4 regions of the Cytobacillus sp. FSL W7-1323 genome follow, and region 2 is predicted to be linked to each of the others. Evidence: riboswitches for the same ligand, from Rfam matches in the RefSeq annotation. Region 2 holds a riboswitch; each other region holds the start of a gene.
What was found. Region 2 has a riboswitch for S-adenosylmethionine ahead of MKX67_RS07815 (LLM class flavin-dependent oxidoreductase). Riboswitches for the same ligand answer to the same signal wherever they lie in the genome.

Region 1 (8,150 bases), 2.1 Mb from region 2:
TTGCATAAGCTTTTCTTTCTTCATCTAAGTGATGATTGATCTTTAGACCCAAAAGAATATTTTCCTCAATGGTTTTCCAAGGGAATAGATAATCTTGTTGCAACATATATCCAATTTCACTTTTCAATGTAGCTACTTGTTTTCCTTCTAATTCTACACGGCCCTCCGTTGGTTGGAAAAGACCAGCAATGATAGATAACAAGGTTGTTTTGCCACATCCGCTCGGTCCTAAAAATGAAATGAATTCTCCTTCATTCACTTGAAGTGAGATATTAGAGAGAGCCGTCACTGCATTTGATTTCGTAAAGTAAGTATGATGAATATCTTGCACTTTTAAGAATGTCATCTTGCAGTCTCCTCTTTTTTTTTCTGGATGGTTGAGCGAACAGAATCATTCTATCCGCTCCACATAGTACTATTCTTTAATCACTTTCTCAGCAATGGATGTGTTGACAAGAGTTTCATAATCCACTCGAGCAGGCAGTTCACCTGCTTCATCCATAATATTTTGCAAGTTCTCCCATTCTTCTTTTTCTAAAATAGGATCGGTCGCAAAGGACCCTTGACTTTTATAACGATCAATTGACATGGTTAAAATTTCTAAATCTGTATTATCAAAGTATTTTGTAATGATTTTAGCTGTTTCTTCTGCTGAATGTTCATCTACCCATTGTTGCGCTTTATAGATGGCACGTGTAAATTTCTCTACTGTTTCTTCGTTTTCATTGATGAAGCTATCCTTTGTCATATATGCTGTATAAGGAAGATGGCCAGATTCTTCACCGAAGGAAGCGACGATATGTCCAATGCCTTCTTTTTCAAACACACTCGCAGTCGGTTCGAATAATTGTACAAACTCACCAGTACCAGATGAAAAGGCAGGAGCGATATTGGCAAAATCAATATTTTGAATTAGCTCTAAGTCAGCATGTGGATCAATATCATGTTTTTTTAACGTATACTCACCAGCCATTTGCGGCATGCCACCTTTTCTTTGCCCGAGGAAGGTACTCTTCTTTACCATATCCCAAGTGAAATCTTGGATATCTTCCCTTGCAACAAGGAAGGTGCCATCTGTTTGCGTCAGTTGGGCAAAATTTATGACAGGATCATTTGCTCCTTGCGCCTGAACATAAATGGATGTTTCAGAGCCAACAAGAGCAATATCAATACTATCGGATAATAGCGCAGTCATCGTTTTATCGCCGCCGGCAGTGGTGGTTAACGTAACATCCAAACCTTCCTCTTTAAAAAAACCTTTTTCAATTGCAACATATTGGGGAGCATAAAAAAGAGATCTTGTGACCTCACCGATACGTATTTTTGTCACATCCTCTTTTCCACAAGCTGCAAGAGGAATGAGTAGAACAGAAATACAGAGAAGCATGAAGCTCCATTTAAGCCATTTTTTCATTTGAGAACCTCCTCATTCAATGTTTCTTAGATTTTTGCATCTAAACTATCTTATGAGGGTGACAAATTTGTGTGATTGCCCATGTGAAATTTTTACTATATGTAAAGGAGGGAAAAGCATTGATAATCGATAAATGGCGGTTTCCATCTCCGCATCCTCAAGTGAAATTATCAATCATTACATACTTATCTAATGATCTAAAAATCAAAGGTCTATTAGCTGAACCAGAAAATAAAAACGTATCAGAAGGTTTTCTATATTTAAGAGGTGGGATTAAGAACGTCGGTAAAGTGCGCCCTAGTCGGATTGTACAGTTTGCCCTCCAAGGTTTCATTGTATTTGCGCCTTTTTATCAGGGCAATCAAGGAGGGGAGGGAAATGAAGATTTTGCAGGTGATGATCGTTATGACGCTTTTTCAGCTTTTCAACTTTTAGCAGAACACCCTCGGGTTAAAAGGGTACATGTCTTTGGGTTTTCTAGAGGAGGTGTAATGGCGTTATTAACAGCCTTACATATGCCTAAAGCGGCTTCAGTTGTTACGTGGGGTGGTGTTAGCGATATGTTCCTCACATATGAAGAAAGAGTGGACTTGCGTAAAATGATGAAACGAGTCATCGGTGGAACGCCTCATAAATACCCAGAAAGATATGAATATCGCACACCATTATATGAACTTAATCAACTGCAAGCAAATGTATTAATTATTCATGGTGTCTTAGATCATAATGTTTCTGTCGAGCATGCCTTCCGCTTAGAGAAGCGATTAAAAGAGTTAGGTAAACCTGTAGATACATGGTATTTCAAAGAATATACGCATTATTTTCCGCCAGCTATTAATAGACAAATTGTCCGTGATCTTGGGCGGTGGATGAAAGAACAATAAGCTTTATTGTATAGAGATTGTAAGATACAATAGTAATATAAAACTCGATGAACAAGGAGCAAAACAATTATGGGTATGCCTTTAGAATTAAATACAATGATCGTTACGAAAGGAAGAGAAGAGAGGCTAAATGAAAACCTTTTTACATTAACAAAAGAAGGATACCGCCTCTACCCACTAAATATTCCACTTGAAGTAAAGAAAACAAGAGACGGTGAAATCAGTGGAATGGGAAGCATCCAAAAGTTAGAAATGGAAAATGATTGTACGAAAATCTTTTATCAACTGATTTCGCTAAAAACTACAAATTAAAAATTGGCCCGACTGCTTTTGCAGTGTTGGGCTTATTTTGTATACAAATGTCTATTGAAACTTTGCATGAATATAAGTATTTATTAATCGGTGTCCATCAACAAAAGATCATCGTTTCTTAAGTTAGCAGCTAATTTGTAGACTCATAAAGGGCGAATATTGGATACATAGGAAAGATAGTGAGTGGTGGCTATATGAAACAAGCCGTCGATTGCAACTTGGTGAGATTAGCTAATCGATTGACTTAAGTTAATCGCACTTATTAGAAATCGAAGCCGGTTGAACCGGTATTTTGACCCTCAAAAATAAACAGTGAGTGATGAGTGAAGTGAAATTATTGAAACAAAAAACCTTCGAGTCGGATGCTCGAAGGTTTTTTTAATTAAGCGATAGGACCGCCTTTTTCAGCGATTTCACTAGAGATATTACCGAATTTCTTGAAGTTTTCACGGAATTCATTAGCAAGTTCTTTTGCTTTTACATTATATGCATCTTGGTCTGGCCAAGTTTTGTTAGGCAATAGTACTTCATCTGGAACACCAGTTACATGTTGAGGAATTTCTAAACCGAATACTTGGTCAGTTACTGTCTCAACAGAATTTAGTTCGCCTTCTAGAGCAGCTTCAACCATTGCTCGTGTATAAGCAAGCTTCATACGGCTTCCTACACCATATTCTCCACCAGTCCAACCAGTGTTTACTAGGAATACTTTCGCGTTATGCTCGTCAATTTTTTTACCAAGCATTTCTGCATACTGTTGAGCTGGTAATGGTAAGAATGGTGATCCAAAACAAGTGGAGAAAGTCGCTTGTGGTGAAGTAATACCACGCTCAGTACCAGCCAGCTTAGAAGTGTATCCACTTAGGAAGTGATACATTGCTTGTTCTTTATTCAATTTAGAGATTGGAGGTAATACACCAGAAGCATCAGCTGTTAAGAAGATAATAGTATTCGGGTGACCTGCAATACTCGGGTCAACAATATTGTCAATTGCTTGTAATTGGTAAGCCGCACGCGTGTTTTCCGTTAGCGTATTGTCCGCATAATCTGCTACGCGTGTTTCTTTGTCTAATACAACATTCTCAAGTACAGCGCCAAAACGGATGGCATCGAAAATTTGTGGTTCTTTTTCACGTGTAAGGTCGATACACTTCGCATAGCAGCCACCTTCAATGTTGAATACTCCATTTGGAGACCAGCCATGCTCATCATCACCGATTAAACGACGGTTGGGATCAGCTGATAATGTTGTTTTACCAGTTCCGGAAAGGCCAAAGAATAAAGCAACATCACCTTCGCGGCCAACATTGGCTGAACAGTGCATAGGGAGAATTCCATTTTCAGGAAGCATGTAGTTCATAACAGAGAAAATAGATTTTTTCATCTCACCAGCATACTCAGTACCACCAATAAGTACAATACGGCGTTCGAATGAAACGATGATAAAAGTTTCTGAAGCTGTACCGTCAACTGCTGGGTCTGCTTTGAAATTAGGTGCTGAAATAACTGTAAATTCAGATTCGTGATCTAATAAATCTTCTTCTGTAGGACGAATAAACAATTGGTGTGCAAAAAGGTTATGCCAAGCATATTCATTAATTACTTGGATTGGCATACGGTGTTTTTTATCCGCACCAGCAAATCCTTTGAATACGAAAACTTCTTCTTTCTCTTTTAAGAAAGCAATCACCTTGTTGTATAAGTTATTGAAGACTGCTTCAGAAATTGGTTGGTTCACACTTCCCCAGTCAATTTTATCTTTAGAGCTTGCTTCTTCAACAGTATATTTGTCTTTAGGTGAACGACCTGTATACTTACCTGTTGTCGCGCGAATTGCACCAGTAGATGTAAGAACACCTTCGTTTCTGTTTAATACTTTTTCAACTAGTTGCGGCACAGATAATTGAACTTGGATGTTTTCGCCTTTTAGTAAATCATTTAACTCAGTTATCGATACAGAATTCATCTGATGAATACCTTCCTTTATATAATATTATTTAAGAGATATGCATCTCAGTCGCTATTTGTGATTATTTCTTCAAAAATAGTATAACACATTTATTCATTCAGTCTATACTATATAAATCATTTTTATATAATTAATGAAATTGTCACAAATACAGGCAGTATTCATTATAAATAGCTTTTGCAAATTTAAAAAGGATAATCAGCAAATTTAATGTAATTTTTATATATATTAAGGAAAAAGAACGGTATGATCTTAACTAAAATTATCCGTTATCAAAACTAAAGTTTATAGAGTCGGATATGACAATTTTTACATTGAATTGTTAATGAAAAACATTTGACTATATTCCATGTGTAAGTTATGATGAATCCTTGAACGGATACTCTCTTATCCCGAGCTGGTGGAGGGACAGGCCCTATGAAACCCAGCAACCTGCCAACTACATTTTCATGAGCAAAGGTGCTAACCTGATGCAAGGATTTATTACTCACTATCCTTGAACGATAAGAGTGAAAGGCGCGAATCATTTTGCTTCAACCTTTTCACTAAATCAGAGAAGAGGTTTTTTTTCATGCTTTTTAACATGATGTTGGCGAATACGAGGAGCGGCTTTTGGAATGTACTATTTATGTATGGGAAAAAGACCAACCATTTTATTCTCAATATTCCAAGTTAGCGCATAGGTTATTAAGGGTATGAGATAAACATTGGCCCATAAATAATGAAGATTCAAATAAGGGAATGAGTTCCGTATCAAAAATAAAGACTATAATAAAGTCTTATTGATTCGATAAATAAGGAGGAAGTCAGATGTCAACAAAACGTAGATTGTTTACTTCTGAATCAGTAACTGAAGGTCATCCGGATAAGATCAGTGACCAAATATCTGATGCAATATTAGATGCTATTTTATCACAGGACCCAAATGCGAGGGTTGCTGCGGAAACGTCTGTTACTACAGGTCTTGTATTGGTTGCAGGAGAAATCACTACATCCACATATGTAGATATTCCAAAAATCGTTCGTGAAACCATTAAGGAAATTGGTTATACACGTGCAAAATATGGCTTTGACTCTGAAACATGTGCTGTATTAACTTCTATTGATGAACAGTCAGCTGATATTGCTATGGGTGTAGACCAAGCATTAGAAGCGCGTGAAGGACAGATGACTGATGCAGAAATTGAAGCCATTGGTGCTGGAGATCAAGGTTTAATGTTTGGCTTTGCATGTAATGAAACAAAAGAGCTTATGCCATTACCTATTTCATTAGCTCATAAACTTTCTCGCCGTTTAGCTGAAGTAAGAAAAGAGGAAATCTTACCTTACCTTCGCCCAGATGGTAAAACACAAGTAACAGTAGAATATGATGAAAACAACAAACCTGTACGTATTGATACAATTGTTATCTCTACGCAGCACCATCCAGAAATTAGTTTAGAGCAAATTCAACGCAATTTAAAAGAGCATGTAATTAACCCAGTTGTTCCTACTGAATTAATTGATGAAAACACAAAATACTTCATCAACCCAACAGGTCGCTTCGTTATTGGTGGACCTCAAGGTGATGCTGGCTTAACTGGTAGAAAAATTATCGTTGACACATACGGCGGTTATGCACGTCACGGTGGTGGTGCATTCTCTGGTAAGGATGCAACGAAAGTTGACCGTTCAGCTGCTTACGCAGCTCGCTATGTAGCAAAGAATATCGTTGCTGCTGGACTAGCTGACAAAGCGGAAGTACAATTAGCATATGCAATTGGTGTTGCTCAGCCGGTATCCATCAGTATTGATACATTTGGAACTGGAGTAGTATCTGAGGATGTTTTAGTTAAAGTTGTTAGAAACAATTTTGACCTCCGTCCTGCTGGCATTATCAAAATGCTTGATTTACGCCGTCCGATTTACAAGCAAACAGCCGCTTATGGACATTTTGGTCGTACAGATATTGATTTACCTTGGGAGCGCACAGATAAAGCGGAAGAATTGCGTAAGGAAGCTTTAAAATAAATTAGAAAATTATGGCTGTAGAAAACTCCTTTAATGAGTTTTCTACAGTTTTTTTATGTGGAAAAGGGGCTATCGTTAAATTTTAATAAACGTACAATTGAGCCAAAGCGATTAGCTCGTACTTCAAGAAGTGGAATAGCCAAAGATAGAAGAGTAAAAGTCGTTTTTTTAGATATTACAGTAGCAAATAAATATAATATTTTAAGCCCCCTAATAATGGACAAAAACCCTTAAGGAAACGATTTCATATAAAATTAAAATAATTGTCATCTTTTCGTCTTAAATTGAGGGTAAAGAATAAACATCCTTAAGTATATGAAGAAGTAAACATGAACATACTGCCTAGCATAAATCATTCCATTTTTTTTTCGAAAGGTGAAACTTTTTAAAATAACTTATCGTCTATACAAGGTATGGGAAAAAATACAAACTAGATGAAATAAAAAGTAGGTGACGTACATAATGTGTGGTTTTATTGGTTGTATACATGATCAAGCACAAAAAGTACAAGAAGCAGATAAGCAATTTGAGAATATGAATAACATTATTACTCATCGTGGACCAGATGATTCAGGATATTATCGTGCAGACCATATCCAATTTGGCTTCCGTCGATTAAGTATTATAGACATTGAAAGTGGTCATCAACCACTGACTTATGACAATGGTAAATACTGGATTATTTTTAATGGAGAAGTTTATAACTATGTTGAACTACGTGAGGAATTAATCAATAAAGGACTAACTTTTGAAACTAATTCGGATACTGAAGTGATTATTGCTTTGTACAGTTATTACAAGGAGAAGGCGGCAGAAAAGCTGAGAGGTATGTTTTCCTTCGTTATTTGGGATAAAGAAAAGCAAGAAGTTTTTGGAGCGAGAGATCCTTTTGGAATCAAACCATTCTATTATTTTGAAGATGGTGAAACCACTTATTTTGCCTCTGAAAAGAAAAGTATCCTGTTGGCATTAAAAAACGATGTCATTAATTATGATGCTTTGCAGTATTATATGACTTATCAATTTGTACCTGAACCGATGACAATGTCGGTGGGTATAAAGAAACTTGAGCCAGGTCATTATTTCAAGAAGAAAATCGGTGGATCTATGCATATCCAGCGTTATTGGAAAGCACATTTCCAACCTGTACAAAAAGAAGAATCTCAGTTTATTAAAGAGATTCAAGATGTTTTAACTGACTCAGTTAAAATGCATATGCGCAGTGATGTACCCGTAGGTTCGTTTTTATCCGGCGGGATTGATTCTTCTATTATTGCATCAATAGCAAAACAGTTTCACCCTAATATTAAAACGTTTTCAGTAGGTTTTGAAAGAGATGGTTTTAGTGAAGTGGATGTGGCTAAAGAAACAGCTGAAAAACTAGGTGTTGAAAATATAAGCTATATCATCTCTCCAGAAGAATATATGCAAGAAGTTCCAAAAATTATGTGGCACACGGATGATCCATTAGCGGACCCTGCTTGCGTTCCACTTTACTTTGTCGCAAGGGAAGCAAGAAAACATGTAACGGTGGTATTATCAGGCGAAGGTGCTGATGAAT
Region 2 (8,150 bases):
TCAATGATATCCTTTGCCATTTGGGCGTCCTTATCTTCTTTACGAACAACAATCCTATTTTGGATTTCCTCAGGAATTTGATCCCGATAAATTGCTGTTGTTAAATCTAATCCTGCAGCAACCGCAAAGTTACCATTAACAGCAGCAAGATCAACTGATTCAAGAGACCTTGGCAGTTGGGCTGCATCTACTTCATGGAATTTCAAATTTTTCGGGTTAGATAATACATCATTTACTGTTGCATTGACTGGGTTTATATCATCTTTCAATTCTATTAAACCAGCATCACGCGCAACTGTTAATCCTCTCGCTAAGTTTGTAGGATCATTAGCAATGGCCATCGTGCTGCCATCTTTCACTTCTTCAAGGGAGTTGAATTTTTCTGAATAAATACCAATTGGAGCTGTAGGAACAGAAATAATATCTACTAGATCCATCCCTTTTTCAGTGTTAAAATTCTCTAAGTACACTTTATGTTGAAATAAATTACCATCCAAATCTCCACTATCTAAAGCAATATTCGGTTGAACATAATCATTAAATTCCTTTACTTCTACTTTGTACCCTTTTTCCTCAAGTAGTGGTGCTACACCTTGCTCAAGCATATCACTATAAGGAACTGTCGCCCCTAAGACCATCTCTTTCTTTTCTTCGCCGGATGAACCTGATGTCCCACATGCACTTAAAACAGTGCAACCAGTCAGTACAAAAAATAATAACCAAACTTTTCTCATACCCTTCACCTCTTATTTTAATTATTTATCTTTTCACCTTTACGATATTTACTTCCTGGATGACCACTCGGTAAAAGGGGCGAGCCATGAGTAAAAAGCTTTTCTCTTAACGTACCCTTTTTGTATTCCTTTTTATATAAACCACGTTCTTGTAGAATCGGAATAACAAGCTCAATAAAATCTTCCAAATCTGCTGGCGTTACTAAATGATTTAAATTAAAACCATCGACACCAGAGGCTTCAAACTGATATTGAATTTGGTCTGCTACTTCTGATGGATTGCCGACAATTATATTGTCTCTATCTAATCCTTCTAGTTTTGAAATCGCTTCTTTAATCGATAGTTTTTTCTTCGCATCTTTCGTTAATGAAGCAGCTTTATAATGCCCATGCTCTGTAGCTTTAAATTCAAATGGGTTATCTAACTCATCCTTTGTAAATTCCGCAACATTATAACCGCTTGCGCCCCCAAACTGTGCTTTCGCTGCATCTGCACTCCATAATTGGTTGTATTCAGCAAATTTCTCTTCCGCTTCTTCAGTTGTCTTACCTACGATGACTGTTAGGAAAGTGAATATTTTAATATCTTCCGGATTCCTGCCATATTCTTCCGCTTGTTTTCGAATATCCTCTGTATAATTTCTTACTCTTTCAGGTGTTGGCCCACCTACAAATACACATTCTGCATGTTTTGCTGCAAAAGCACGTCCTTTAGGAGAAGTCCCTGCTTGATATAAAACAGGTGTTCTTTGTTGTGACGGTTCTGTTAAATGCGGTCCTTCGACATCAAAATATTCTCCTTTATGGTGAATTTCATGGATTTTCTTACGGTCGATTAATACCCCTTGTTCTGTATCTTCTATCACTGCTCCATCTTCCCAGCTTGATTCCCACAGTTTATAAACGACATCCATATATTCATCGGCAATTTCATAACGCTTATCGTGTTTGATCATATCTTTGAAACCAAAATTTCTTGCTGCATTAGGAAGATAAGAAGTAACGATATTCCATGCCACTCTTCCTTTTGTCAAATGATCTAATGTGGAAAACCGTCTTGCCTGCCCAAAAGGTGGCTCATATGTTGTACTCACCGTTAATGCAAATGACAGATGCTCTGTCACTGCTGCCATAGCAGGGATGACAAACGCCCCATCATTAACAGGAAACTGTAATCCATCGTTAATTGAAGGTTCTTTACTTTCTTTATACGTATCATAAACACCTAATACATCCGCAAAAAAGACAGCATCGAATTTTCCCTTCTCGAGTGTTTTGGCTAATTCCATCCAATAATTAATATCTTTATAGGCACGATGTCGTTTGGAATCTTTATGCTTCCATAGCCCATGAGAATTGTGCATTGCACTTGTCATTTCAAATGCATTCAATATCATTTGTTTTTTATAACTCATACTGCCATTACCTCCACTAATACTTCTACAAAAGAAGCATAATAATGTATTTATCAATTGTGCTAAGAATGTTTATCGCTTTTGGTGGTCCAATCAGCCATAAAAAAACCTCTTCCAAAAAGGAAGAGGTAACGTACGCTCATAAATATTTCATTCTCTTCCTATCTTTCAAGCTAAATGCTAGCTTGCTGGAATTGGCACAGTACTTGCAATGCTAAGTCTGTTGCCGAGGCTTCGTAGGGCCAGTCCCTCCACCTCTCTAGATAGTGGTTATTTAATTGATATAGTTACTCTAAAATATTTAGAATCTTTTGTCAACATGTTTTTTAACTTATGCTTCCTGATTTTCTAGTACCTTTTTCTTAAGAGCACGTCGCAGTATCTTTCCTGTTGTATTCTTCGGCAATTCTTCTAAAAATTCTATAGAGGAAGGAATTTTGTATTTGGCTAACTTTTCTTTACAATAAGTCAATAAATGTGCCTCTGTTAAATTTTCAGTTTTAGGTACAATATAGGCTAAAACTTTTTCTCCTGTATTCTGATCAGGTACACCTAAAACAGCCGCTTCTACAATGTCAGGATGGTCATAAAAAACCTCTTCTACTTCCCTTGGATACACATTATAGCCACCAACAATTATCATATCTTTCTTACGGTCAACAATGTAGAAGTATCCTTCTTCGTCCCTCTTAGCTAAGTCACCTGTATATAACCAATCTTCCTTTAAACAGGCAGATGTTTCTTCAGGCATTTTGTAATATCCTTTCATAACGTTAGGGCCTTTCACAACAAGCTCCCCTACTTCACCTACAGCGACCTCTTCTCCTAATTCATTAACTACTTTATTTTCAACATGAATAATAGATGTGCCAATCGACCCCGGTTTCCGTGGACGATCTAGTGGGTTAAAGCATGTGACCGGAGAAGCTTCTGATAAGCCATAGCCTTCAGAAATAACCACATTGAATTTCTTCTCAAAATTTTCTAACAATGCAACAGGAAGTGAAGCACCTCCAGAAATACATAATCTCATAGATTGGAAGACACCAGGGTTGCCTTCAGGATATTGATAAAGAAAATTATACATTGTAGGCACGCCGGCAAAAACAGTTGGCTTGTATTTTTCCGCTAAACGGAAAATTTCTTTCGGACTAAATTTAGGGTCTATTAAGATTGTTGCTCCACTTATCAGAGGTGCATTCAAAGCAACAGTTAAGCAAAACACGTGAAACATAGGTAAGGTTGTAATCACCGTGTCACGTTCATTAATCTGCAAATAGTCCGCGACATCACTCGCATTACTATACAGGTTACGATGAGTTAACATGGCTCCTTTAGGTTTGCCTGTTGTTCCTGATGTATAGAGTATAATCGCGACATCATCGGGTGTAACATCTGCATCAACAAATGTTACATCTCCATTGGAAACAAGCTCTGAAAACGATTTCAATTTAGGAAATACCGACTTATCTCCCAGAGCTGGAAGTCCACTTGTTTGACCGGTTTCGCAGACAATATAATGCTTAATATCTGTTAATAAATGATGCATTTTTTCTGCTAATGGTAATAATTGCTCAAGCATAATCACCGCTTTTACATCGCCATCTCTTAAAATATAGCCAATTTCTTCAGGCGTATAGATAGGGTTTATCGGTATGACCTTTGCCCCTAGCTTTAACGCACCATATAAACTAATAACAAAATGCGGCGAATTACCAAGTAGCAAGGCAATATGATCACCTTCTTTAATACCTAATGACGAAAGTCCTGATGCAAACCTTGTTACTTGTTCATCGAGCTTTGCGTATGTACATGCTTGATCCATAAAATAATACGCATTTTTTTCCCCATTTTCTAAGGCAATCTTGTGAAGCTGACTTGTTAAATTCAAGTTTCTCCCTCTTTTCTGAATGAATAGTCATTCATTTTTATAATATAAATTTTCTAAATTTATTATATTAAAAGAAATTTCAGGATTCAAGTAGTCTACGGAGATCTACTCTATTTTTTTCTTTATAAATAAAATAAAAAGCATAAAAGTTCTTCATCCTAAACGGTGAAAATACTTATATGCCTTAGTAAAAACAGACTGATACAGCTCTAATAAACTAAATTTACAAAGTCTTCTATAGTGATATTACCGAAATAATGTTTTATATTTACACCAGCTAGCGCCTTTTCAATTTCACTTTTTTCGTAGCGGATGCCTTCTAACTTTTCTTCAATATCGGTTACATCTCCGACACCAAAGAAATCACCGTAAATTTTACATTCAGTAATTTGTCCTTTTGTTACATTCAGTCTAATGTCAATAGAACCCACTGGGAATCTTTTAGAATGCTCATAATCAAATTTTGGTGACTTGCCATAGTTCCACTCCCAATTTTGATATCTTTGTTCTGAGATTTTGTGAATTTCTTCCCAGTCTTTTTCTGTTAGGCGATATTCACTTACTTCACTACCTTCAAAAATATGATGTAAAATTAGCTGTCTAAATTCTTCGATAGAAATTTTTTCAGTTAAAAATTCAGAGATGTTTGCTACCCGGCTACGAATAGATTTGATTCCTTTTGATTCAATCTTATCCTTTCTCACTTTAAGTGCAGAGACAACATTTTCAATTTCTGAATCGAGCATTAATGTTCCATGGCTAAACATTCTCCCTTTTGTAGAGAACTGTGCATTTCCAGAAATCTTTCTCCCATCTACTGTCAAATCATTTCTACCGCTTAATTCTGCATTTACACCTAACTTTTTTAGAGCAGTAATTACTGGTTCAGTGAATTTTAAGAAATTATGAAAGCTTTCGCCATCATCCTTTGTGATGAAACTAAAGTTTAAATTACCAAGATCATGGTATACAGCACCGCCACCAGATAAACGGCGCACCACATGCAGTCCATTTTTTTCAACGTATTCTGTATTGATTTCTTCAATCGTATTTTGGTTTTTACCAATTATGATAGATGGTTTATTTATGTAGAACAATAGATATGATTCATTAATATCTAAATTCTTCAACGCATATTCTTCAATAGCTAAATTAATGCGAGGATCTGTAATTCCTTGATTATCTATAAATTTCATGGTACCACTCCTTTAAATTTCAAAAGTCATGCCAAATGCGGCTAGACTAATCGGTCCTTTGTACTCTGTTAAAGCTTCATCCTTTAACGATTCTATATTACCATAATGGGGCAAATGGGTTAATAGAAGATGCTTCACTTTAGCTATTTGTGCTAACCGACCAGCATCATAGCTATTCATATGTCCCGCATTTTTACCTTCTTGATGTCCATAAAAATTACACTCACATAGAAGTATATCTGCTTCATGAGCAAACCCTTCTAACTCTTCTTTATATGAGGTATCACCTGTATATACAATTACTTTATTATCTACTTTTATGCGCATCGCAAAGCATAATACAGGGTGGTTAGTCCGTTGAAAAGTAATTGTAAAGGGACCAACTGTTAATGGTAGGCTCTCTTTAATAGGTACACCTTCTGAGATATTTTTATAATTTAATTTTTGGAATTCATATTCATTTTCATCATGCCCATAAATCGGTAAAATACTTGTTTTTTTTCCTAAGTACCCTTGAATTAAACGAGCATGTTGAAGTACACCTATATCAGCATGATGATCTGGGTGGTAGTGGGAAAGTATGACTGCGTCTAACTCCTCTGGTTGTTTAATCTCTTGCATTTTGGATATAACAGCACTTCCACAGTCAATTAATAATGTAAAATCATCATGCTCTAATAAGTACCCCGCAGTTGCTTCTCCCACTTTTGGATAACCTCCACATGCACCTATAACCGTTAACTTCATTGCATTTCCCTCCTTTTGATTCATCTCTAACTATACTAAATAATGCCCATTTTTTCATTTTTGCTAATTTGTATTGAAACAGCTGTTGACTATATAAATCTGTTATAATACAATATAAATATCAAAACAATTCAATTAACGATTAGGAGGCTTCAACCATGGTTCAAAACATTTTAGATTTCTTTAGGAATCTCCCACAAAAGCAATGTACTGAATGCGGGAAGTCCATCGAAGAGCAACATGAATGTTACGGTAATAAGTGTGACCATTGTTTAGGTGTCTCAGATTTATAGAATGCTAGTTTCCATCCCTTAATATATAACCATTGGAAGAAGAAGGCCTGCTCCCCTTAGCAAGTCTTCTTTTTGTTTTACTCCAACAAGCCTTCTAGTATGAATGACTTTTGAATCCAGGTGTAAAAAGAATAAATACTGTTACAAAAAACCTCAGCTTGGCATTTCTTTCTATTTTTTGATCTGATTGAGACGCAAATCACCCTAGCTCAGCTCTCATTTCCATTTCCGATTTTGACTGACTTGGAAACTCTATTTGCTCGGCTTCATTTCTGTTATTCAAACAGAATGACTTATTTAAGTCCGGACTCTCTTACCCCGCTGAGTGAAGATTGGTTTTGCTGGAGTGAGCTAATTCATACAATATTTTAGCGCTGCTTAGATTTACCTTTTAAATAAGCACAGTGAAATAACTGTTATCTAAAATCACTTTATTAGAAACAAAAAAACCAGCCCACACTTGATGTGCGAGCTGATTTGATGATGATTCCATCCTACATTCATGATTTTATAAGCCCTTTAAACACATACCTTTCCATAAGCTCAGCGATTTCACTTTTCGAAAGTGGGGCATGCTGTCTTTCCCAATCAAAAATGAGTGATATGTATAACTTTAACATAATAAAGGCAGTCAATTCAGGGTCGCACGGCTCGATTTCTCCTTTATCAATACCTAATGTTTTTACCTTTTCTCCTATATAAGAAATGATTTCTCTTTCCATTTTGTTCGTCATCTCTATAACTGCAGTGGTCCCCATTTCTTTTCCCTCTTGGAACAGCTTAATTGTTAATTGATGCTCTAGTCTATATTCCAAAATGCGATATAGAGCTAAATGTAAATTTTCTTGTAAAGATAAATCTGGTGACAAAACCTGCTCTGCCTCTATTTTCATTTCTCTAATAAGTGCCGTAATAATTTCATCAAATAATTCTTCTTTATTTTTAAAAAAAGTATATATTGTCCCTTTTCCTACATTAGCAATTTTGGCTACTTGCTCCATTGTTGTAGCTTTATAGCCAAAAAGAGAAAATGATTTTGTGGCAGCTTGAATAATTAATTGTTTACGGTCAACGGCCATTTAATTCTCCCCTCTCTATGACCAAACTGTTCATATTGTCAAAAAATCCTTAAAAAAGAAACCGCTTCTTTATGAAAATAAAAAAAGCGGTTGCAATCAACTCATTACTTATTTTTCATTCTGTCTAAGACAACTGTTGCTAAAGAATCAATAAACGCTGGATGACTATTTGGCATTTCTGGACGATAGTAGGCAGCTCCTATTTCATCTGTAACCACCTTACATTCATAGTCATTATCATATAAGACTTCTAAATGATCAGCGACAAAACCGACTGGTGCATAAATAAATGCTTTATAGCCTTTTTTTGCATGTAAATCTTTTGTTAAATCCTGCACATCAGGCCCTAACCATGGGTCAGGTGTATTTCCTTCGCTTTGCCAACCGACAGCAAATTCACGAACGCCAGCTTCTTTAGCAATTAACTCAGCTGTTTCTTGTAGTTGATCAGGATATGGATCACCATATTCTTTAATCTTTTCTGGTAAGCTATGTGCAGAGACAATTAATATATATTGATCTCTTTCTTCACTTGACATTTTAGCGATTTGCTTCTTCACACCATCTGCCCAAAATTGAATAAATTTCGGTTCCTTATACCAACTATCAACTGAGTAAATAGTTGGACCATCAAGCGTCTGAGCTTTATCTTCTGCTCGTCCATTATAAGATTTAATGCTAAAAGTAGAATAATGTGGTGCAAGAACAAGACTGACAGCTTTAGTAATCCCATCATTATGCATTTGTTGAACTGCATCTTCAACGAATGGTTCTATATGCTTTAAACCGATATAA
Region 3 (8,150 bases), 370 kb from region 2:
CGTACTTTTTCAGCTGTGGGAAAGTTACATTCTTCGATATCGTTTCATTAATGAATAGACCTTCTTTCCGCCTTTCTTCAGGAATATGAGTGATACCACAAGCAATAGCTGTTTTTGGATGCTTCACCTGTATCTTCTTACCAGAGACTCTGATTTCTCCTGAAGTGGCTGGTGTATTTCCAAATATTGTTTTCGCTAGTTCTGTTTTTCCAGCACCTACCAAGCCCGCAATTCCTACCACTTCACCTTCATATACATTTAAACTAATATTTTGTAACTTTCCTAGATTGATATTCTTAAGTGCTAAAACCTCTTCCCCTCGTTTATAACTGTGCATAACGTTTCTTTCCTCATGCCATACTTCTCCAAGCATTTGTTCAATTACCATTTCCTGCGTTATCTGAGCAATTGGTACGGTTGAAATCCGACATCCGTCTCTCATAACCGTTACCACATCTGCAATGGCGAATACTTCAGGTAATCGATGTGTAATAAAAATACAACCAATTCCCTTTACTCTCAGTTGCCTAATTACATGAAATAATTTCTCTGCTTCTATATGTGATAATGGAGCGGTTGGCTCATCAAAAATAATGACTTTAGTCGTTTGCACTAACGCCCGAGCTATGAGAACCAATTGCTTTTTAGCAAGACTTAGATTTGAAGCTGCTTGATTTAGCTCAATATCATTCACCTCGAGTAATGTTAATGCTTCCTGTGCCTGACGATGTAGATCCTTACGAGAGAAGTACCACCCTTTCTCTTGTGAAAAGCGATCAAGCATAATATTTTCCGCTACAGTAAGCTGTGGAACAATGGCTGTATCAACCTCCTGATAAACGCAAAATATTCCTTTTTCTTTCGCGTCACTAGGGTGTTGAAAAGTTGCTTTTTCGTGGTTAATCAAAATTTCTCCTTGGTCTTGTCTATATACCCCAGAGAGAATTTTCATTAATGTACTTTTCCCAGCTCCATTTGCTCCAAGCAAGGCATGTATTTCTCCTTTATGAACCACTAACTCCCCGTTCTTTAATGCCGTAACTTTTCCAAAACTCTTACTAATCTTTTTCATTTCCAAAACAACTTCACTCACTTAAAGGAGACCTCCTTCATAGATACAAAAACCGACTCTCTAAAAGTCGGTTGACTAGCTACAAACCATTTCATTCAATTGCCCTCAAGTGCTTTTAATTCTTCCGTATAGCCTTGTTCACTTTCTCCCCAACCATCTATATATTCATGCAGTTCGTTTGTTGTAATTGCCTCATCAGGTAATTGACTTTTCTCTACAAAAACAGGATCAAGGATAACTTTTTCTTTAGGCGAATCACCGTTTAATTTTTGGTACAAATATCGAACTTGAATACGACCAATATCTTTTGGATCAACGGCAGCTGTCGCTTCCCATGAACTGTTTTCTTTTTGTATCAGTTGCAGGTCTTCGTCACTCATATCAATCCCGTAGACTTTAATATCTTCTCTTCCTGCCTGCTCTAGCGCTCTGACAGCTCCTTTAGCAAACTCATCCCACGCTGCCCAAACTGCTGTTATTTCACCTTCATTTGGATATTGTTTTAGGATTGCTTCCATTTGTGCTTGAGTATCTAATGCTGTATTATCGGTGGCAGCACCAAATGCTGCTACTTCCTTAATATCTGTATTCTCTTTTAAAAATTGTTCATAAGCTACTTGTCTTCTTTCCATCGGTGCAAATCCAGCTACCCAAATCTTAACAATATTTGCTTTCCCTCCTGCATCTGCAGCAAGCTTGGTTAATGTCAACTTCGCCATTTCTTCATCGCCTTGTTGAAGTACAGTTACATCTTTCACTGCAATATCAGCATCAAAGACCACTACAGGTATATTTTGTGCAGCCGCTTTTTCTACTCCTTGCGTTAACGCTTCCTTCGTTCCATGATCAATTAATATCCCATCAAATTTTTGATTAATCGCTGCATCTAAATTGGAAGCCATTTTTGCTAAGTCACCTTCAGAAGTAAATACTTGAACGGTTCCACCAAACTTTTCTACCTGCTCTTTTACCCCTTCAATATATTGTGCAGAAAAAGTTCCTAAATTAATTTGCATGATTAGTGCGATCTTTTTATTAGCTAACGGATGTACACTATTCTCTTTAGTTGATGCAGTTGCTTCACTACTTGAATTGCTTCCTTTTGGCTGGCAGCCTGCCAAGATTAAAATAAAAATAATAAGAAACGCTAATAGTATACGATTGTTCTTCATGCCCTAACTCCCTCTTCTGCTTTATTCAATTGTGCCAATTTGTTTCGATCAGCTTCAAAAATGCCTTTTTCAGTAATAATTGCAGTAATTAAATTAGCCGTTGTCACATCAAACGCCGGATTAAACACTTTCGTTCCTTCTGGTGTGATCTGGTTTGGCCCAATATGAGTCACCTCTTCTGCCAACCTCTCCTCAATCGGAATATCTGCCCCTGATGCGATAGAAAAGTCAAATGTCGACAATGGCGCAGCTACATAGAAAGGAATTTGAAAATAGTTTGCTAAAATAGCTAGTTGCCATGTACCGATTTTATTCGCTGTATCTCCATTGCTGGCAATACGATCGGCCCCGACTATAATCGCTTCAATCCCCTTGGTTGCTATGGTATGAGCAGCCATATTATCAGTAATGACCGTCACATCCACATTGGACTGTTGAAGCTCCCAAGCAGTTAGGCGCGCTCCCTGAAGAACCGGTCTCGTTTCACAAGCATATACTTGAAAGTCAACACCCTTCTCCTTGCCTAAATGAAACGGCGCTAGCGCTGTACCATATTTTCCTGTAGCAATCGTTCCCGCATTGCAAATCGTTAATACCTTTTTCCTTCCATTCAATAGACTTAGTGCATTTTCACCAATTTGGCGACAAATCTCCTCGTCTTCTTGATGTATTTTCTTTGCTTCTTGCTCCAAACTGATAATTGTCTCCTCTGTTGAATACAGCGTTTCTATTACTTTCATCATTCGATCCAAAGCCCAGAACAAATTAACAGCTGTCGGTCTAGAGCCCGCTAGATAAAGATAATCTTCATGAATTCTAAGATGGAAAGTTTCAATGTCGACCCCTTCGTATTTTTTTGCAGCAATCGCTAAACCATAAGCAGCAGTAATTCCAATAGCTGGCGCCCCTCTTACTTTCAACTGAATAATTGCCTCAAAGACATCTTCAATGGTTTCGAGTTCTATCCATCTTGTTTGATGGGGTAATAAGGTTTGATCAAGAATTTTCAATCTACCTTCTTGCCATTCAATTGGTGTTGGTATACTCATGATGTATACGCCTCCAGTTCCTTAAGAAGTTGCGAGATTGTTACTATGTTTTTGCGATTAATAATCAAGGATGAACCTAATTGAATCGTTGCCTTCTTCACATATAATCTAATTGAACTATCTTCTATTCCATCAAGATCCTTCACATGCGACAATCCGATTGTTCTCCGAATTAATTCACACCCTACTACTCCGATAGCATCTTTAAATACTTTAGCTAGAAAAGACTCTAGAGCGCCTGGTACTTTCGTAAAAGGATTAACAACAGAATTTTGCCAAGCTTCTGAAAAATATTGAGAAAACACATCCCATACTTCTTCTATCTGTTGAAGAATAACGATTCTATCGTTTTCGTTTCGTACAAGTACTTGGAAAATGAGATGGGCAATATATTGACCGACATCAAATCCAATCGGACCATAAAAGCCGAACTCAGGATCGATCACCTTCGTCTCACTCTTACTCGCAAATATACTCCCTGTATGTAGGTCACCATGTAGTAAGCTCTCTGCTTCTGTGAGAAAAGCATATTTTATTTTGGCTACTTCAAGTTTCAACTTGTCATTAGTCCATAGTTGCTGAACCACTTCAGCCAACTCAGCTTCAAAATCATTCGTTTCCACATCAAAAAATGGATCGGTGAATACTAAATCCTCAGTGATTTTACATAGTTCAGGATTTGAAAATTTAGCGACCAGTTTCTTTTTCTCAAACGGATGAAGAGCAAAATCTGAAGTTGAAAACAATGTCTTTGCTAAGTACTCACCAATATGAGCTGATAAATTCGGATAATGATCCCCTTGAATCAATCCGTCTCTTACAATTGTCAAATGGGAAAGATCCTCCATCACAGTTAATGCTAGCTCTTCATCTGATGCTAGTACTGCTGGGAGGAGGTGAGGAACGAATTCACCATGCTTCTTAAGCACTTCTGCCTCCAGTTTTGCACGTTTAAGTGTTAGAGGCCAGCTTTCTCCGACTACTTTTGCATAAGGGAGTGCTTGCTTAATAATTACACTTTTATGATTAGAAGTAATACGGTAAACATAATTCAAATTACCATCACCAATCTCTTCCACCGTCATTTTTTCATCCGGTAAAAACAGTTTTAAACTCTTCACGTATTCACACGCTGATTCCTCTGTCAAAGCGCGATAACCTATATTATCTAAAACAGCCATATCTCTTCCCCCTTATTTCTTTATTTATCTGTGGCACAAAACAGGGGTGACTACATGAAGAGATGTAGTCGGACCTGCTTTGTCATTACAGAAACAAAAATGCCCCTTTCCTGTACAGAAAGAGGCATTCGTCATTACGATTTTGCCTCTCATCTTTCAGAATAACTTCTGAATGGAATTAGCACCGTGCCTTACATTAGGCGCAGAAATTCTCTAGCTGCGCCTCGTTTCACAACGATATTACGGTCGGTTGCTGGGTTTCATCGGGCCATATTTCCCTCCACCTGCTCTTGATAAGAGTATAAAAGATTCATTTTTTGAAATATCTTGAGCAAATACTATCACCGATTATAAAAAAGTGTCAATCTTTTTTTTAAAACTTTTCATCTTTTTAAGGTTAAAAGAATTTTGTCATATAACGTAAAAAATTCTCTGTTGACAGATAAAACACCTGGTGACATAATACAATTGTGCAAAAATTTAAAACGATAATCATAAATTTTCTTATCAAGAGCAGGCGGAGGGACGAGCCCGATGAAGCCCGGCAACCGATTCTAAATGAACACGGTGCTAATTCTTGCAGCAATCATGCTGACAGATAAGGAGAAGGTTCTATCACTGCGAACTAACCCTCTTCTTATTGATTAAGAAGAGGGTTTTTTATTGTCAATGTCAATTCGAAATTATCAGGGAGGGTTCTCATATGGGAGATGTAATTGCAACTTATCAAGTATACGCAAGACCCGGTTCATTAGAGAAAAAAGCAGAGGATATCGCTTTAGGATTAACGATAGGCTCGTGGACAGCGTTACCATTACTTGAGCAAAAACAATTACTAAAACATAAAGGCAGAGTCACTGCACTACAAGAATTTTATGATGATGAACATCCCAATCGATTCGGTGAAGTAAGGTGCGAAATTAGTATCGCCTACCCTACATATAATTTCACATTTGATATTCCAGCAATCTTAACAACTGTATTTGGAAAGTTATCTCTAGATGGTGAAGTAAAATTATTAAATCTGGAATTTGATAATGAGGATCTTTCCCGTTTTCCTGGACCAAAATTCGGTATAAAAAATATAAGATCGAAACTAAATATTCAAGACCGCCCATTACTTATGAGTATATTTAAAGGCATTATCGGCAGGGATATTCACTTTTTAAGAGAACAGTTAAGAGACCAGGCTATGGGAGGCGTTGATATTGTAAAAGATGATGAAATTCTTTTTGATGTCAACATCTCTTTTGAAGACCGAATTATCGCAGGTAAAGAAATACTAGATGAAGTCTATGAAAAGACTGGAAAAAGGACACTTTATGCAGTCAATTTATCTGGGAGAACAATGGATTTAGTAGATAAAGCAAAACATGCGAGCGAATTAGGGGCGGATGCATTATTATTCAATGTTCACACTTACGGTCTAGATATGCTCCAAACACTAGCTGAAAACAATGAAGTGCAGTTACCTATCATGGCACATCCTGCATATAGTGGGGCCTATACTTCTTCAAACTTCTATGGTGTGGCTCCTGATTTATTACTCGGTAATCTTACTCGCTTAGCAGGCGCAGATTTCTCTTTATTTCCTTCTCCATATGGTTCTGTTGCCATGGAAAAAGAAAAAACCTTAGCTATCGCTAGACAGTTAACCGAAGAAAATGGCTTGAATCAGGCATTCCCGGTCCCTTCAGCAGGCATTCATCCAGGTTTAGTTCCGTTGCTTTATCATGACTTTGGCAATGATTGTATAATTAATGCTGGCGGCGGGGTCCATGGTCATCCTGAAGGAGCAGCAGCTGGCGTGAGAGCTTTTAGGCAAGCCATTGATCACGTCATACAACAAAATACTCATCGTGCAACAAAAGCGCAAGAATTAGAAGCAGCATTAGCAAAATGGGGAGGTACGTCATAAAAGATGACAAAACCAATGATTTTTTGTGATTTCGATGGAACAATTACGAATAACGACAACATTGTAAAGATTATGGAGCATTTCGGTCCTATTGAGGCAAAACAGATCAAGGAAGATATTTTAGCTCAAAATATCTCTATCCAAGAGGGTGTTAAAAATCTCTTCTCACTTTTACCAACAAGTAAAAAAGAAGAGATTATCCATTTTGTATTAAATAGTGCAGAAATTCGTGAAGGATTTTCAGCTTTTGTTAGATATACACATGAAAACGGTATCCCTCTTTATATTGTTAGTGGTGGGATTGACTTTTTTTTAGAACCAGTACTTGAACCTTATGGGCCATTTACGAAAGTATTTTGCAATCACGCAAGCTTTGCTTTAGAAACAATAGATATTCACTATCCACACCAGTGTGATGAACTATGTTCTTCACAAGGTTGCGGCTGTTGTAAACCAACCATTATTAGAAAACACTCTTCTCCTGAACACTTTAATATTCTTATTGGAGATTCGATTACAGACTTTGAAGCAGCCAAAATAGCAGATGCCGTACTTGCTAGAGATTTCTTAATTCAAAAATGTGAAGAAACTGGTATTTCTTATACACCTTTCGAAACCTTCCATGATTGCATTGAATACCTCGATGAACTAGTTGGTGCGAAATCATGACAACGTATGAAACAAAGTGGGATACATTAGCTGATATTAAAGATGAATTAGCAGCCAGAGATTGGTTTATGGGTACTAGTGGTAATTTATCCATTCGCGTAGATGAAAACAGCTTTTTAGTCACTTCAAGCGGACTTGATAAAAGAAAGAGAACAGCTAATGATTTTTTATTAGTAGACTTAGAAGGAAAGCCCCTAGAAAACACGTCATCTAAACCTTCAGCTGAGACTTTATTACATTGTGAAATTTATAAGAAAACGTCATCAGGAGCAAGTCTTCATGTTCATACAGTTGCTAATAATGTTATTTCTGAGCTTTTCTATCAAGAAGGTGTAGTATCTTTTCAGCATCAAGAGTTAATTAAAGCATTTGGACTATGGGGAGAAGATGATATACTCACCATCCCGATCATTCGCAATGATGCGGATATCCCTACATTAGCGGATCACTTTTCTGCTTACGTCAGCAAAGAGAAAGGTGCAGTCTTAATTCACAACCACGGGATTACTGTTTGGGGAGTCGATGGGTTTGAAGCGAAAAAATTATTAGAGGCTTGCGAATTTTTATTTCAATATAAATTATCTCTTATTCAATTAAAAGGAGGCGTTTTACATGGCCATTATTAAATTCAAAAACGAAGAAAAAGTGATTACTGATCAACAAGAGGTATCTACATTTTTAACTGCACAAGAAGTCATCTATGAAAATTGGAACATTGAGCAATTAGAAGTGACATTACACGAAAAATACGATTTATCTGATGATGAAAAGCAAGCCATACTAGATGCATTTTCAACTGAAATCAAAACCATTTCTGAAAAGCGCGGCTACAAAGCTGCAGATGTTATTTCACTTTCAGACAGTACGCCAAATTTAGATGAATTATTAATTAACTTTCAAAGAGAACACCATCATACCGATGATGAAGTCCGCTTCATCGTAAGTGGGCATGGAGTCTTTATTATCCAAGGAAAAGATGAATCGTTTTTTGAAGTCCATTTAGATCCAGGTGATTTAATTTCTGTACCCGTAAACACGCGCCACTATTTTACTTTAGCTGATGATCGAAAAGTTGTTGCTATTCGCCTC
Region 4 (8,150 bases), 310 kb from region 2:
GCGATAAGGTTAAAATATACTTTTATCGTGATGGTGAAAAGAAAACAGTAGAAGTAACGTTACAAGGAAATGGGGAAAAGCAAGTTGAAAAAGAATAAATTATTGATTGCCACTGGTTGTATGTTTGTTGCTGCTGTCATAGTTGCTGTTGTTTTATACAATAGCCATTCAAAAGCAGCGACAGTCAATGGAGAAAATATAAGCAAAGATGATTTGAATGAAGCGTTAATGTCTCAATATGGCACTTCTGTTCTAGATACATTAATATCTGATCAAATTGTTCTTCAAGAAATGGATAAGGAGAAGGTAACTGTAACTGAAGAAGAAGTGGCTGAAGAAATGGATGCCTATATGGAGCAATATGGGGGAGAAGAGGCATTTAAAGAAGTGTTAGATGAAAACGGGGTATCCTATGACTCTATAGAACATAATATCGAAATCTACTTAGGTTCAAAGAAATTGATCACACCAGGAATAGAAATTACTGATGATGAGATGGAAACATACTTTGAAGAAAATAAAGAAAGTTTTTCTCAGGCAGAAGAGATAGAAGCAAGTCATATCCTAGTAGAAGATGAGGATACTGCCAAAGAAGTAAAACAAAAACTCGATGATGGTGACGATTTCTCAGAATTAGCAGCTTCTTATTCAACCGATGATTCAAATAAAGATAATGGCGGTGAATTGGGGTATTTTGGTGAAGGTGAAATGGTAGAAGCATTTGAAGAAGTGGCTTTTGCTATGGAAGTGGACGAAGTGAGTGATCCAGTTAAAACAGATTATGGTTATCACATTATTAAAGTAACAGATCATAAAGAAGCGAAAGAAGCCAATCTCGAAGATGCGAAAGAAGAAATAAAAGAGATGTTAATAGAGTCTAAGCTTTCTACTGAATATACGGAATGGCTAAATGAGAAATACGAAGAATACGAGATTAAAACGTATATTTAAAGGAGGTGAACGATTTTGAAAGGAAGGAAAGAGCTCAAACATGAAATCTCAAAAATGGATGGGGTTATACTTAAAAAACGCTTAAGTTCCTTTATGAATGCGGACCCCCATTCAAATGGGAGAGGGGGATATAATGTTCGTAGCGTATACTTTGATAACTTTGAAAACAAAGCACTAATAGAAAAAAAAGAAGGCTATATGAACCGGGCAAAATATAGGGTTCGCACATATAATAATGATTTTGACACAATTAATCTAGAAAAGAAAAGTAAGAAGAATAATCTGACCTATAAAGAAAAATGTCGGATGACAGCTGAGGAATATGAGCTTATTAGAGCTAGCGACATTTTATGGATGGAGAATGATTCCAGACCATTAATGAGGGAACTTTTCCATAACATGATTCGTTATCAATTGAAGCCAGTAACGGTTGTCGATTATGAGAGGGATGTTTATATCTACCCATATGGTAATGTACGTCTCACTTTTGATAGCAATATTCGTACAAGCTTAAGGAATCCCGACTTTTTAAATACGACAATGCCTATGGTACCATCCCTTGATCATCAATTGATGATACTTGAAGTAAAGTATGATGAATACATTCCCGATGTCATTAAAATGCTTCTGCAAATGCTAGATCGCAGGAAGGGCACGTATTCTAAATATCAATTAAGTAGAATGTATGGATTATAGAGAGAATAGGAGAAAAGCAAAATGGAAAGTGTGAATTTTTCAGATGTATTTAAATCAAGCTTTTTAGAAAAGACAGAGAGTTTTTCAATTATAGATTCCCTAATAGGTTTATTCATGGCTTTTGCAATTGGACTTTTTATTTATGCAGTATATAAGAAGACATTTTCTGGTGTGATTTATTCACATACTTTTAATATATCCCTCATTATAATGACCATGGCTACAGCATTAATTATTATGGGAATTTCCTCGAATGTCCTGTTATCACTAGGTATGGTTGGTGCTTTATCCATTGTCCGTTTTCGTACACCAATTAAAGACCCTATGGATCTTGTTTATCTTTTTTGGGCGATTGTTGCCGGTATTCTTTGCGGAGCAGGCTTTATTCCGTTAGTGATTATTGGCAGTTTAATGATCGGTCTCGTACTTGTATTGTTCGTTAACAAAATTACGATTCAGAACCCTTACTTACTCATTGTAAAATATGGGGGTGAAGATGTGGAATCTCAACTAGAATCGCTATTATCAAAGGTCACTAATAAACATATGATGAAATCCAAATCTATCATGAATGGTAATCAAGTAGAAATTACTTATGAAGTAAGAATGAAAAAAGAGCAATCTCAAGTGGTGAATAATGTAACGAACCTTAGCGGGGTAGAGTCGGCTGTAATGTTAAGCTATGACGGTAATTTTACAGCGTAAATGAACAGGAGAAAGGAATATGATTAAACGCAAATATGTCGTTCTCGTTTTTCTAATGTTGGCTGTTTTATTTGTTGGTATTCTATTCTTTCTACCTCATTTACTTCCAAAAGGGGAAGTAGTTGATCACTCTTATGTTTCAAAAGTATTCAATAAAAATAAAGTGACTCAAGTTGAGTTAACCCTAGCAGAAGATGATTGGGAAGATATACTAGAGAATCCGACGGAAGAAGAATATAAGATGGCAAATGTGACGATAAATGGAACTAAATTGAACCAAGTAGCTGTTCGGACAAAGGGGAATTCTTCCCTTTCTTCCGTTGCTAGAATGGAAGATTCTGATCGTTATAGCTTCAAAATAGACTTTGATTACTATACCGATCAAACTTTATATGGATTGAAAAAGTTGAATCTAAATAACCAATTTAGTGATGCTACGCAAATGCGAGAATATTTATCGTATCAATTAATGGAGAATATGGGATTACCCACACCTGCTTATTCTTATATGTATGTGACCATTAATGGTCAGGAATGGGGATTATATTTAGGTGTTGAACAAGTAGACGAAGTGATGCTTGGAAGATATTTTGAAAATCCATATGGATCATTGTACAAGCCAGATGGTACAAATAGTGACTTGAAATGGGTAAGTGATGATATTGATGATTACTCAGGTTTAAACTTGAAATCAGAGGAGCAAGATGAACAAGCGTTAATAGATATGTTAGATAGTATCGATAATGGTGGCAATTTAGAAAAAACTTTAGATGTGGATCAAGTATTACGATATTTTGCAGTAAATACGGCTGTCGTTAGCATGGATAGTTACCAAGGGCAAATGAAGCACAACTATTATTTATATGAAAATGATGGTAAGTTCTCAATCATTCCGTGGGACTATAATATGGCATTTGGCGGCTTTGGAGTAGGTATGGGTGGCGGAGGACGCATGAACGGAGATTCTTCAATCGCTGAAGAAAACCAAAACAAAAATCAAAATCAGGAACAACAAGGTCTAGCACCAGGAGAAGGTGGGCAAGGTGAGGATGAACAAGGTCAAGTTCACCAAGCTGAAATGGGGAACTTCGATGGTGGCATGGGAAATAGTAATTTAATGAGTGAAGATACGATTAATTTCAGTATTTCCGAACCTGTAGCTGGTACTTCTTTAGATGAGAGGCCTTTACTTAATGCTTTATTGGCAAATGATGAATTTAAAAAGCAATATGAAGCATACCTTGAAAAGATTGCCGAAGAATATATGACAAAAGAGTCTTACCAAAATACAACTACACAAATTAGTACATTGATTCTTCCTTATGTAGAACAGGATCCTACCAAGTTTTATACAACAGAAGAATTTCTACAAGCAGTGCAAGGTGATGAGAGTTTACCAGCATTTGCTGAGGCGAGATCAGAATCGATACTTGCTCAGCTTTCAGGTGAATTAGAAGTAGAATCACAAGCTTCTGAAGTCAATAACATGTTCCCTAGCCGAGCAGGTGGTGATGACCAGGAAGGTCAAGAAAGAGGAGAAGTATTCCAACCGCCAAACGGTAATGAAGGAAACATTGATGGTGAAATGCCTGAACGTCCGCAAGGCAATGGAGACTTTCCGCAGGAAGGAGATTTTGAGACACCAGAAGGGTTTGAAGGTATGCCTGGTGGTGAGGGACGTGGACAAGAAGAGCAACCTAGTACAGTAAAGTTCAAAACGTCAGCAATCATCTTGTATGTGGGTCTAATCACAGCTTTATTAGGAACAACTTTTTTTATCTTCTTGTTTAAACGAAGAGGAAGATAAGTAAATGCATAAATAATCAAAATACTATTGACAATTAATTCAATACCCGATAAAATTTCCTTTATCAAAGCAACACATTAAATTTAATATGATTCTTATCGAGAGAGACTGAGGGACCAGGCCCGAAGATGTCCGGCAACCTCCTTTTAAAGGGAAGGTGCTAAATCCTGCAGAATGATTTCATTCTGAAAGATAAGGTTTAATAACAATCATTTGTTGAGCCTCTTTCAAAGTGAAAGAGGCTCATTTTATGTTGTAGAGGATTTAGGGAGGGTGAGGTAAATGATTGAAGTCAATCATTTAGTGAAAATTTATAAAAGCAAAAAGAAGCAAGTAATAGGGGTTGACAATGTATCCCTTTCTATTAAAGAAGGGGAAATATACGGGATTATTGGCTATAGTGGAGCAGGGAAAAGTTCTTTATTACGCTGTCTAAATTTATTGGAGAGACCGACATCTGGTGAAGTGAAAATTGATGGCGTTGATTTAACATCTTTAACAAGTAAAGAATTAAGAAAAGCAAGGCAGAAGATAGGTATGATTTTTCAGCATTTTTATTTAGCGAGTTCGAAGACAGTGTATGAGAATATTGCCTTTGCTTTAAAAGCGGCAGGTAAAAGCCCGAAAGAAATAGATATCAGGGTGAAAGAACTATTAGAATTAGTGGGTTTAGCAGATAAAATTCATCAGTATCCCACACAATTAAGTGGTGGTCAAAAGCAAAGGGTAGGAATAGCCAGAGCACTCGCTAATGATCCAAAGGTTTTACTTTGCGATGAAGCCACGTCAGCTCTAGACCCTAAAACAACAAAATCAATCCTGAACTTATTAAAATCAATTAATAAAAAGCTAGGATTAACCATCGTACTTATCACTCATGAGATGGAAGTAGTCAAAGAGATTTGTCATAGGTTAGCTGTTATGCAAGATGGAAAGGTCATAGAAGAGGGACCGGTGTATGATATATTTGCGAATCCAATTGAACCACTTACAAAGGATTTCATTCAGAGTGTTCTTCAATTTGACTTACCACAACAATTGATTGAAAACAGGAAGGGAACAATCATTAAGATTCAATTTAAAGGTGCAATAGCAGAAGAATCTGTTGTTTCTGAACTGTTCCAAACATTCAAAGTAAAAGGAAATATTCTTCACGGCAAGATTGAATATATTCAAGAAGTACCTCTTGGTATTTTTATTATGGAGTTGACTGGCGAAATACCTGAAATAGAAAGAGCTATACAATATATTCAAGAAAGAACACAGAATTTGGAGGTAGTTGAACATGTTGCTTGAGTCCATTCAGGCGTTACTTCCTGAACTAAATACAGCTGTATTACAAACAATTTATATGGTCGCCATTTCTTTAGTTGCGGCACTTATACTAGGTCTTCCACTAGGTATCTTATTATTCGTTACAGACGAAGGATTGTTCTTAAAGAATAGATTTGTAAATGCTGTTACCGGTTGGATTGTCAATTTGATCCGCTCTATTCCTTATATTATTTTGTTAGTAGCTCTATTGCCGTTAACAAAATTAATTGCAGGTTCAACTATTGGTCCTACAGCGGCTTCTGTTTCATTATCTGTAGCAGCGATTCCGTTTTTTGCAAGATTGGTAGAAACATCCTTAAGAGAAATAGATAAAGGAGTCATTGAATCTGCAGTAGCAGTAGGCGCTTCCCCTTGGATGATAATTAAGGAAATTCTTGTCCCAGAAGCGAAACCTGGAATTGTTCAAGGTTTAACGATTACGACTATTAGTTTAATTGGTTATTCAGCAATGGCAGGTATTATTGGCGGCGGTGGTATTGGTGATTTAGCGATACGTTTCGGTTACTATCGCTATGATAATGTCATTATGATTACGACAGTAATTGTCCTCGTTGTATTGGTGCAAATCATTCAAATTGGTGGGGATAAATTAACTAAATATGTAGATAAGAGATAATAAATTCAAACGATAGATATAGTAAAGGGGATGGAGCCTTTACTATATCTATTTATCCTAATGATTGAGTATTAAAGAGAAGATGGAAACAGACGGGGAGGAAGGATTCTATGAGCACGATAACAGCTTCATCTAAGGAAGCGTATTTAGCTGAACAACTCGCTCGACCATTTATTAAGACGGCTCAACAAGAAGAATTATTTCATAAAGCTACGATATTAGCAGAAGGATTTAGTAAGAGGGCGCAAAAGATTGATGAAAATGCAGAATTCCCTTTTGAAAATTTTGAAGAATTAAAACAATCAAATTACTTAAGTTTAACGATTCCGAAAGAATATGGTGGTAAAGAGATTTCCTTATATGAATATTTCTTAATACAAGAAAGGATTGCCCAAGGTGATGCGTCTACGGCTTTATGTATTGGTTGGCACTTAGGTGTTATCTATGATTTAAGGGTTAAACGGAAATGGAAGGAAGAACAGTTTGCCAAGTTATGTGAAATGGTTATCAAAGATAATAAATTGATTAACCGCTGTGCAACTGAGGTAGCAACTGGCAGTCCAACCCGTGGTGGACTACCAGCGACTACTGCGGTGAAAAAAGGAACACAATGGATCTTGAATGGAAGAAAATCTTTTGCTTCGATGGCACCAGGGTTAGATTTTTCTCTTATTACAGCAACGATAGAAGCTTCAGGAGAAATTGGTATATTCCTTGTACCTCATGAGAACCCTGGTTTAAAAGTGGAATCAAATTGGAATATGCTAGGGATGCGGGGCACGCGTAGTGACGATCTCGTGTTAGAGAATGTAATTGTAGAAGAAACAGCATTAGTCGAATTAGAAGGTGTTCATTTTTATGCGATTCCTAATGCATGGTTACTACATTCAGCTGCTTGTTTTATTGGCGTTGCTATTGCAGCTCGGAACTATGCCATTATTTTTGCTTCTGAATATCAACCTAATAGCCTGCCTGGTCCAATCAGTGAAGTACCAGAAGTGCAACGTAAAATTGGGGAAATGGAACTCGAGCTACTAAAAGCGCGAACAGCACTCTATTCTATAGCGGATCGTTGGGATAATGAACCGAATAAACGAGGAGAATTAGGAGCAGAACTTGGAGCCATCAAACATCTTGTCTCTAACAGTGCTAATAAAGTGGTCGATTGGGCAATGAGAATAGTTGGTGCACAAAGCTTGCAACAAAGAAATCCTTTGCAGCGTTATTACCGTGATGTGCGAGCTGCGCTCCATAATCCGCCTATGGATGATGTAGTAATCACAAATTTAGCAAAAAAAGCATTATCATTTCAAAATAACAATGATTAATAAAACTATTTAAATCACATGCCCCTCTTCATATTTGGAGAGGGTTATTATTTGTATAGGCATATAGATTAGCTCCAATTTTTATCATTTTCATCGTATATGGGCTTCAAAATATTTCGTTTTTCATAATTCTTTTTTTAAAGGCTTCTTTCCTTTTGAAAATGAATTATACTAGTAGATGTGAAAATGAAAAACGTAGAAAGTGGTGTACAGATTGAAAAAGTTTATTTCATCAATGACAATGGTTTCTTCCGTACAATGGGTCTTTTTTATTTTTGCCAATACTGTTGTCATTCCGATTTCCATTGCCAATGTATTTGAGCTATCTAGTGAAACGATGGCAATGATGATTAGAGCATCACTCATACTTACAGGTATTACTTGTATACTACAAGGATGGAAAGGTCATCGTTTCCCGATTATGGAAGGGCATTCAGGCTTATTATGGGGAATTATCCTTAATCTTGGGCTTTCAGCACAAGCGCTTAATATTGGATTAGAACGTATTGGTGGTGGGATTGTTACTGGTATTGTTTTAGCTAGTCTAGTGACCATTTTGCTGATTGCTTGTGGTGGTTTTTCATTATTGCAAGCCATCTTTAGTCCGATGGTAATGACTGTATATTTGTTTTTGCTTACTTTTCAATTAATGTTTATCTTTTTTGAAGGTATGTTAAAGATGACCTCGACTGGCGTCATTGATATAGGTATA

Region 1: linked by a shared signal. The riboswitch ahead of metK (methionine adenosyltransferase) and the one ahead of MKX67_RS07815 (LLM class flavin-dependent oxidoreductase) in region 2 are both predicted to bind S-adenosylmethionine.
Region 3: linked by a shared signal. The riboswitch ahead of mtnK (S-methyl-5-thioribose kinase) and the one ahead of MKX67_RS07815 (LLM class flavin-dependent oxidoreductase) in region 2 are both predicted to bind S-adenosylmethionine.
Region 4: linked by a shared signal. The riboswitch ahead of MKX67_RS06265 (methionine ABC transporter ATP-binding protein) and the one ahead of MKX67_RS07815 (LLM class flavin-dependent oxidoreductase) in region 2 are both predicted to bind S-adenosylmethionine.

What each region holds. Positions count from the first base shown of each region.
Region 1 covers NZ_CP151998.1:3,565,557-3,573,706, reverse strand. Annotated here, with positions in the region: gene MKX67_RS17925 (ABC transporter ATP-binding protein) at 1-346, opposite strand, end outside; gene MKX67_RS17920 (ABC transporter substrate-binding protein) at 416-1,414, opposite strand; gene MKX67_RS17915 (prolyl oligopeptidase family serine peptidase) at 1,534-2,298, shown strand; gene MKX67_RS17910 (DUF2584 domain-containing protein) at 2,368-2,610, shown strand; gene pckA (phosphoenolpyruvate carboxykinase (ATP)) at 2,993-4,576, opposite strand; SAM riboswitch class I at 4,964-5,089, shown strand; gene metK (methionine adenosyltransferase) at 5,390-6,589, shown strand; gene asnB (asparagine synthase (glutamine-hydrolyzing)) at 7,052-8,150, shown strand, end outside.
Region 2 covers NZ_CP151998.1:1,502,113-1,510,262, reverse strand. Annotated here, with positions in the region: gene MKX67_RS07820 (MetQ/NlpA family ABC transporter substrate-binding protein) at 1-734, opposite strand, end outside; gene MKX67_RS07815 (LLM class flavin-dependent oxidoreductase) at 752-2,149, opposite strand; SAM riboswitch class I at 2,308-2,419, opposite strand; gene MKX67_RS07810 (fatty acid--CoA ligase family protein) at 2,481-4,040, opposite strand; gene MKX67_RS07805 (lipoate--protein ligase) at 4,250-5,236, opposite strand; gene MKX67_RS07800 (MBL fold metallo-hydrolase) at 5,249-5,983, opposite strand; gene yhfH (protein YhfH) at 6,142-6,276, shown strand; gene MKX67_RS07790 (TetR/AcrR family transcriptional regulator) at 6,777-7,355, opposite strand; gene hemH (ferrochelatase) at 7,460-8,150, opposite strand, start outside.
Region 3 covers NZ_CP151998.1:1,131,128-1,139,277, reverse strand. Annotated here, with positions in the region: gene MKX67_RS05960 (sugar ABC transporter ATP-binding protein) at 1-1,093, opposite strand, end outside; gene MKX67_RS05955 (sugar ABC transporter substrate-binding protein) at 1,168-2,244, opposite strand; gene mtnA (S-methyl-5-thioribose-1-phosphate isomerase) at 2,241-3,293, opposite strand; gene mtnK (S-methyl-5-thioribose kinase) at 3,290-4,474, opposite strand; SAM riboswitch class I at 4,621-4,774, opposite strand; SAM riboswitch class I at 4,976-5,079, shown strand; gene MKX67_RS05940 (2,3-diketo-5-methylthiopentyl-1-phosphate enolase) at 5,178-6,392, shown strand; gene MKX67_RS05935 (2-hydroxy-3-keto-5-methylthiopentenyl-1-phosphate phosphatase) at 6,396-7,061, shown strand; gene MKX67_RS05930 (methylthioribulose 1-phosphate dehydratase) at 7,058-7,687, shown strand; gene MKX67_RS05925 (cupin domain-containing protein) at 7,674-8,150, shown strand, end outside.
Region 4 covers NZ_CP151998.1:1,193,936-1,202,085, forward strand. Annotated here, with positions in the region: gene MKX67_RS06240 (trypsin-like peptidase domain-containing protein) at 1-98, shown strand, start outside; gene MKX67_RS06245 (peptidylprolyl isomerase) at 85-951, shown strand; gene MKX67_RS06250 (polyphosphate polymerase domain-containing protein) at 967-1,647, shown strand; gene MKX67_RS06255 (DUF4956 domain-containing protein) at 1,669-2,352, shown strand; gene MKX67_RS06260 (CotH kinase family protein) at 2,372-4,159, shown strand; SAM riboswitch class I at 4,252-4,358, shown strand; gene MKX67_RS06265 (methionine ABC transporter ATP-binding protein) at 4,442-5,455, shown strand; gene MKX67_RS06270 (methionine ABC transporter permease) at 5,445-6,110, shown strand; gene MKX67_RS06275 (acyl-CoA dehydrogenase family protein) at 6,221-7,438, shown strand; gene MKX67_RS06280 (uracil/xanthine transporter) at 7,653-8,150, shown strand, end outside.